Regions from separate parts of the Aeromonas simiae genome, predicted to be linked through region 1. Evidence: predicted binding sites of a transcription regulator. Region 1 holds the regulator's gene; the other holds the start of a gene.
The links. Region 1 encodes MetJ, which represses methionine synthesis genes. Its sites were predicted from a motif close to AGANNTCTAGANNTCT; they were not measured.
Positions count from the first base shown of each region.

Region 2: a site for MetJ is predicted at 2,447-2,462, ahead of metA (homoserine O-acetyltransferase MetA). Genes of this name have one in related genera too.

Region 1 is NZ_CP040449.1:3,615,498-3,619,477, reverse strand. Features, by position in the region: gene FE240_RS17270 (aromatic amino acid transport family protein) at 103-1,368, shown strand; gene metJ (met regulon transcriptional regulator MetJ) at 1,442-1,765, opposite strand; gene metB (cystathionine gamma-synthase) at 1,939-3,102, shown strand; gene FE240_RS17255 (bifunctional aspartate kinase/homoserine dehydrogenase II) at 3,102-3,980, shown strand, end outside.
Region 2 is NZ_CP040449.1:148,541-152,520, reverse strand. Features, by position in the region: gene yihA (ribosome biogenesis GTP-binding protein YihA/YsxC) at 1-189, opposite strand, end outside; gene FE240_RS00710 (c-type cytochrome) at 330-947, shown strand; gene FE240_RS00705 (molybdopterin-binding protein) at 997-2,136, opposite strand; gene metA (homoserine O-acetyltransferase MetA) at 2,497-3,441, shown strand; gene dtd (D-aminoacyl-tRNA deacylase) at 3,502-3,939, shown strand; gene FE240_RS00690 (spermidine synthase) at 3,930-3,980, opposite strand, start outside.

The sequences.
Region 1 (3,980 bases):
CGGCCAAATTGTAGCGAATTCTGTTACTTCCCATTTTTGAGAATTAAATGTTGATGGCACACAATCCACGCAGTTAAAAATATTGCGTTGATTGGATTGGCGATGGATATCTCTGTAGTTGAGGAAAAATGCCCGGCTGAGGTTCGGTCGAAGGCGGCACGGCGCTGGCAGCGCCATGATACCCAATGGGTCATCAGCCTGTTTGGAACCGCGGTCGGGGCCGGAATTCTGTTCCTACCCATCAACCTGGGTCTTGGTGGCATCTGGCCGCTGCTGCTGGTGGCGGTACTGGCCGGCCCCATGACCTATCTGGCTCACCTCGGGCTGGCCCGCTTCGTGCTCTCGTCATCGCGCCCCGGAGCCGATTTCACTGAGGTGGCCGAGCAGCACTTCGGCGTCGTGAGCGGCCGCCTCATCTCCATTCTCTATTTCCTCTCGATCTTTCCGATCCTGCTCATCTACGGGGTAGGGCTGACCAACACGGTGGAGAGCTTCATGGTGAACCAGCTCGGCATGGCCATGCCGCCGCGCGTGCTGCTCTCGGGCGTGCTGGTGTTCGTCATGGTGGCGGTGATGCTGGCTGGCGAGAAGGCGATGCTGCGAGCGTTTGCCGCCATGGTCTATCCGTTGGCGGCCATTCTGGCGGCTCTCTCCTGTTACCTCATTCCCGAGTGGCGTTGGCCGCAGGGGAGCGCCCTGACCGGCACCGACTTTGCCAAGACCGTCTGGCTGGCGCTGCCGGTGACGGTGTTTGCCTTCAGCCACGCGGCCGCTATCTCGGGCTTTGCCAACGTGCAGCAGCGCCACTACGGTGAGGCGGCCGGGGAGAAGAGCCGTCAGATCCTGCTTAGCACCAGCCTGATGCTGGTGGGGTTTGTGCTCTTTTTCGTCTTCTCCTGCGTGCTGGCCCTCTCGCCCGAGCAGTTGGCGGCGGCTAAGGCACAAAACGTCTCGGTGCTCTCCTATCTGGCCAACGTCACCGACAACCCGGTGATCATCACGCTGGGGCCGTTGATCGCCTTTATCGCCATCACCTCCTCCTTCCTCGGCCATTTCCTCGGTGCCCGCGCCAGCCTGCAAAATCTGCTGGCCAAGCAGGGGTTGTCGAGCGAGCGCGCCGACAAGGTGGGCATCGCCTTCATGTTCTTCGCCATCTGGGGGGCGGCGGTCGTCAACCCGAGCATCCTCGGCTTGATGGAGGTGCTCTCCGGCCCGGTTATCGCCATGATCCTCTTCATCATGCCGGTGGTGGCCATCTACAAGGTGCCGGCGCTGGCCCATCTGCGCGGCCAACGGCTGGCCAATGGCTTTATCTTGCTGACCGGCTCGCTGGCGGTCTCGGCCCTGCTGTTCAGCCTGTTGAAATAGGGCCCAGCCATGCAAAAGAGGCGACCCATGGGGTCGCCTCTTTGTGTGTTGGCAGAGTCGTGGAGCGAGCGCCTTATTCGGCGTCGTACTCCTCGATCTCCTTGCCCAGCGCCTGCATGATGGCGCGCGCCTCGGCTGGAATGCTGTCCGGCTGATCCTTGCGCAGATCTTCGTCGCACGGCAGCGGCTGGCCGGTAAAGGCGTGCAGGAAGGCCTCGCAGAGCAGCTCGCTGTTGGTGGCGTGGCGCAGGTTGTTGACCTGGCGGCGGGTGCGCTCGTCAGTCAGCACCTTAAGCACTTTGAGCGGGATGGAAACGGTGATTTTCTTGACCTGCTCACTCTTCTTGCCGTGCTCTGCATAGGGGCTGACATAGTCGCCGTTCCACTCTGTTCCCATGATCCACCTGTACTGGTTAAGCCGTGAGGCCGAATTTTAACCCTTAAGGAGGGTAATGGCAATCCAACAGCAAAGCCATTTGGACGTCTAGACATGTTGACGGCTTTTGCTGTTTGGCATACTGTGTAGCTTCGCCAGATGGGGCACAGACGAAACAGGGAAGGAGAGTGCAGATGAGTCATCAGGGAACCCACGCCGTACGGGTCGGCATCGAGAGCGACACCCAGCACGGGGCGGTCGTTCCTCCCATCTATCTCTCCAGCAACTACACCTTTGCCGACTTTGGCGAGCCACGTCAATACGACTATGCGCGCTCCGGCAACCCGACCCGCAGCAATCTGGCCGAGGCGCTGGCTGCCCTGGAAGGGGGGGCGGGGGCCGTCATCACCTCCACTGGCATGGGCGCGGTGCATCTGGTCAGTACCACCCTGCTCGCGGCGGGGGATCTGCTGATCGCCCCCCACGACTGCTATGGCGGTACCTGGCGCCTGTTCGAGCACCTCGCCGCCAAGGGGTGCTACCGGGTCAAGTTTGTCGATCTGGCCGATGACAAGGCGCTGGCGGAGGCACTGGCCGAGCAGCCCAAGCTGGTATGGATTGAGACCCCCTCCAACCCCCTGCTACGGGTGGTGGATGTGGCCGCCATCTGCACTGCTGCCCATGCCGCCGGTGCGCGGGTGGCAGTCGACAACACCTTCCTCACCCCCTTCTGGCAGCAGCCGCTGGCGCTGGGTGCCGATCTGGTGGTGCACTCCACCACCAAGTACATCAACGGTCACTCCGATGTGGTCGGCGGCGCCGTGGTGGCGGCCGAGGCCGCCCTGGCCGAGCAGCTCACCTGGTGGGCCAACTGCCTCGGGCTGACCGGCGGGGCATTCGACTCCTACCTTACCCTGCGCGGTCTGCGCACCCTGGGGGCGCGCCTGCGCTGTCATGCCGAAAACACCGAGCAGGTGCTGGCGTTTCTCCAGGCGCAGCCCAGGGTGACCCGCATCTATCACCCCTCCCTGCCCACCCATCCGGGGCATGAGATTGCGCGCCGTCAACAAGCGGGTTTCGGTGCCATGGTAAGTTTCGAGCTCAATCTGGGGGAGGCGGGGATCCGCGCCTTCCTGGCGGCCCTCGAGCTCTTCTCGGTGGCCGAGTCCCTCGGCGGGGTTGAGAGCCTAGTGGCCCACCCGGCCAGCATGACGCACCGCGCCATGACGCCGGAGGCACAGGCGCGCGCTGGCATCAGCAGTCAGTTGCTGCGTCTGTCGGTCGGTATCGAGCACGGCCCCGATCTGGTGGCCGATCTGGCCCGGGCGCTGGCCGTCGCCGAGGGAGTCGCGCAGTAATGGCAGCATTAAAGGGAGAGAGTGCGGTGGCAGAAGCAGTGGGTGTGAAGCGTCGTCATGTACACAAGTTTGGTGGCAGCAGTCTGGCCGATCCGGTCTGTTATCGCCGGGTCGCGGCCATCGTCGAGCAGCAGGTACACGGCAACGAGCTGGTGGTGGTCTCGGCGGCGGGCAAGACCACCAACCGCCTGATCCAGTTGGTGGATCTGGCGGTGGCAGGGGATGAAGCGGCCGCCGAGGCCCACTCCGCCCTGCATGCCTACCAGCAGAGCCTGATCGACGGTCTGCTCGAGGGGGCGCTGCATGACGAGTTGAGTGCGCAGTTGAACGAGGATGTGCGCGCCATCGCCCGCACACTGGAGCAGCAGTTCGATCGCTTCGATCGCAACGGCCTGCTGGCGTTTGGCGAGGTGTGGTCGGCGCGCCTGCTTGCCGCCCTCCTGACCCAGCGTGGTCACAAGACCCTGTGGCTTGATGCCCGCAGCTTCCTGCGTGCTGAGGATGGCCCGCTGATCCGGGTCGATCACGCCCTCTCCAGCGAACTGCTCAAGGCGCGCCTCGCCGAACATGAGGGGCGCATCGTGGTGACCGGCTTCATCGCCGCCGACATGGAGGGGCGCTCCCTGCTGCTCGGGCGCAATGGCTCGGACTACAGCGCCAGCCTGCTGGCGGCCCTGGCCGATGGCGAGTCGACCACCATCTGGAGCGACGTGGCCGGGGTCTACAGCGCCGATCCGCGCCGGGTGAAAGAGGCGCGCCTGCTCGAGCGCCTGAGTCTGGCCGAGGCCAACGAGCTGGCGCGGCTTGGCTCCTCAGTGCTGCATTCGCGTACCCTGCAACCGGTGCAAGACAGTCGTCAGCGCCTCACCCTGCGTTGC
Region 2 (3,980 bases), 510 kb from region 1:
ACGGCCCGGCGTCTTACTGGTACGGGCCAGGTTTTTTTGCTGGGTCAGCGTGTTGAGGGCCGAGGATTTACCCGCATTGGAACGACCCGCAAAGGCGATCTCGACACCACCATCGTTAGGCAGATGGCGAATGTCCGGCGCACTGGTCACGAAGTGGACCTTGCGAAAATTCAAAACTTGTTTATCCAAGGTAAATTCCCCATTGAAAGAGCGGGTTATGGCGTTACTTTTTTGTAAAACAGTGTAAAATGACGTCGCTTAATCGCGTAGTTTAACATGCCTTCCGCGGCATGGGATCTGGAAGCCTTATAACGAGAAGTTGGAGCGCCATGAAGAACCTCGCCATCACGCTTGCTTTGCTGGCAAGTGCGACAGGCATGGCACAGGCTGCTGGCGATGCCGCCGCAGGCCAGGCCAAGTCTGCGACCTGCGTTGCCTGCCACGGGGCTGACGGAAACAGCCCTGCCGACATCTATCCCAAAATTGCCGACCAACACCCCGCTTACCTCAAGAAACAGCTGCTTGAACTAAAAGCCGCCGCCTCTGGAAAAACCGGGCGTGTTGCACCGGTCATGGGCCCCATGGCACTGCCGCTTTCTGAGCAAGACATGGACGATCTGTCCGCCTACTTCTCCGAGCAGCAGCGCACTCCCGTGGCCGTTCCCGATGACGTGGTGGAGAAAGGCCGCGCCCTCTACATGGGAGGGGATACCTCCCGCTCACTGGCGGCCTGCATCGCCTGCCACGGCCCCCGCGGTGAAGGGCTGGCACAGGCCAAATACCCCAACCTGACTGGCCAGCACCCAGCCTATATCAAGGCCCAACTGGAAGCCTTCCGCTCCGGCACCCGCGACAACGATCCGAACGGCATGATGCGCGACGTTGCCAGGAAGCTGACCGACGAAGACATCCAGGTGCTCTCACAATACGTGGTCGGCCTGCACTGATCGCATCCGATAAATAAGTGCGGGAGGCCAAGGCCTCCCGCTGCTGTTTTCAAGACGCCCGCAGCAAGGTACACGTCAGGGTCTGATACTCGCCAAAAGGAGAGTGTCCGGCCAGATGACGGCGCAGCATGTCGAGGGCGCAGAAGGCCAGGATGCGCTCGCGGCTCGGCCGATCGGGATGGCGCACCTGCACCAACTGCTCGAAGCGCTGCTCGCCATCTTGCAAGACCAGCGCCACCCCTTGCTCGCTCTCTTCGCCCACCAGCAGCGCCCACCGCCCCGGTTGGGGCGCCAGCGCCGCCAGATCGACCTCCAACGTCGCCTCGAAGCGGGCATGCAGGTGTGGATAGTCACGGCACATACGCTGCAAGGCGCCACCACTGGCACACTCCAACAGGTAAAGTGGCTCCCCTTTGAGGCCGCGCAGTATGTGCGCCCAAGGGGGCTCACTCCCCTCACCCACCAGCCAGGGGGTGATATGGGCAAGCAACTGCGCCTCGGCGAGCCCCATTACGCCGTCATCCACCTCGTGACCAATTAGCTTGAGCTCGATGAGCGGCATGCTGGAGCGATAACCGAGCACCACCCCTTGTGGCCACTCGAGCCGATCCAGCGCATCACTCAGGGTCGATTCGGGCACACCGAAGGTGTAGAAGCGGCGTAGCCGGGTATCCTGCCCCGCCGCCAGCTCCGGCAAGATCTGCTGCTGCACCATTTGCTTGAACTCAAACGGCACGCCCGGCGTGAAGTAGAGGCGGCAAGCACCGGCATCGACGCGAAAGCCGCAGGCGGTGCCAACCGGATTGTCGATAAGCCAGCTGCCGCGCGGCAGCCAGGCCTGCTTGGCATTGCTCTCGGCCATGACGCGGCCACGGCTGGCATAGCGGGCGCGGATGACCTCGAGCCACGCCTCACGCAGCTCAAGCGGGGCCGAAAAGGCCCGCGCTGCCGCCTCGGCGGTGAGATCGTCCGAGGTGGGGCCCAATCCACCGCACACCAGCACCACATCGCTGCGGGCCGCCGCTTCGGCCAGCACCTGGGTGATCGCCTCCAGATCATCGCCCACCGTATGACGGCGGCGCACCTGCCACCCTTGTTCAAGCAGCAGGGCCGACAACCAGGCCGCATTGGTGTCGACCACCAGGCCGGTGACGATCTCATCGCCCGTACTCACCAGTTCGATATGCATGAAAGACCTCAGCGTGGAAGATGTTCGACGTCACCCTGCCGGGTGGGTAATGAGAGGCTCGCAGATGGCCGACCACTACCCGCCCCTTTCTTGCTACTCCCCAGCATCACGCCGAGCCAGCGCCATGGATGGGTCGCTTCTGATGAGAAAACGGGGTGGGTCTTAGCCCAGAGCAAACAGGATGAGATGGTCAATCTGCTGGCGCTGAGCGAGCGCCACAACCAGCCATCCCCAGTCAGATTGGCCGTTATGCTAGACAAAGGGCAGGGCGAACTCAAAGGGATTGATGACACTCGCCTCAGTTTATTATAGATTTCTGGATGTCCAGACATATTTACCGATGCAGTACAGGGAGTAAGCATGCCCATCAAGATTCCGGATCAATTGCCCGCCGCCGCCGTGCTGGGGGAAGAGAACATCTTCGTCATGAGCGAGTCACGCGCCGTGACTCAGAACATCCGTCCGTTGCGGGTGCTCATCCTCAACCTGATGCCGAAGAAGATCGAAACCGAGATCCAGCTGCTGCGCATGCTCTCCAACACCCCGTTGCAGGTCGACGTGGATCTGCTGCGCATCGATGATCGGGATTCACGCAACACACCGCGCGCCCACCTCGAGAACTTCTACAACGACTTCGAGCAGGTGCGCAGCAATAACTATGACGGCATGATCATCACCGGGGCCCCGCTCGGTTTGGTGGAGTTCGAGGACGTGGTCTACTGGCAACGCATCGGCGAGATCATCCGCTGGTCCCACGAGCATGTCACCTCCACCCTGTTCCTCTGTTGGGCTGTGCAGGCCGCCCTCAAGGTGCTCTACGGCATGGATAAGCAGACCCACGGCGAGAAGCTCTCCGGCGTCTACCGCCATCAGCGCCTGGTGGATCACGAGCCGCTGCTGCGCGGCTTCGATGACGAGTTCGTCGCCCCCCACTCCCGTTATGCGGCCTTCGATGGGGATCTCATCCGCGCCCATACCGATTTGCAGATCTTCGCCGAATCCGAAGAGGCGGGGGTCTATCTGGCCGCCACCCGCGATGGTCGCCAAGTGTTTGTCACCGGCCACCCCGAATACGATGCACTGACGCTGGATCAGGAGTATCGCCGCGATCTCGACGCTGGTCTCGCGCCCAGCGTGCCAGTGAACTACTACCCGGACGACAACCCGGCCAACCCCCCGCGCGCCACCTGGCGCAGCCATGGTCACCTGCTGTTTAGCAACTGGCTCAACTACTACGTCTACCAGCTCACCAGCTATCGGCTCGAGGATATCGGCAAAGTCTTCACCTACGACCACAAGAACTGACCGGCGAGCGCCGGGCTGTTATGCTCGGCCCTCTCTTTTCAGGCCAGCAGGAGCCGATTCGTGATTGCATTGATTCAACGGGTGAGCGAGGCGAATGTCGTCGTCGAGGGGGAGGTCGTGGGGGCCATCAAGGGTGGCCTGCTGGTGCTGCTCGGGGTCGAGCAGGGCGACACCGAGACCCATGCCGACAAGCTGCTGCACAAGGTGCGCGGCTACCGCATCTTCAGTGACGAAGCGGGCAAGATGAACCTCAACGTGGAGCAGACGGGCGGCAGCTTGCTGGTGGTATCCCAGTTCACCCTGGCCGCCGACACTAAGAAGGGGATGCGCCCGAGCTTCTCAGGCGGAGCCCACCCGAGCGAGGCCGAGCGCCTCTACGACTACTTCGTCGAGCAAGCCCGCGCCGGTGGCCTGAACACCGAGACCGGCCGCTTCGCCGCCGACATGAAGGTCTCACTGGTCAACGACGGCCCGGTCACCTTCTGGCTTCAGGTGTAGTCGAGCATCAAGATCTGGTTGCAGTAACCGGGTACCGGCCA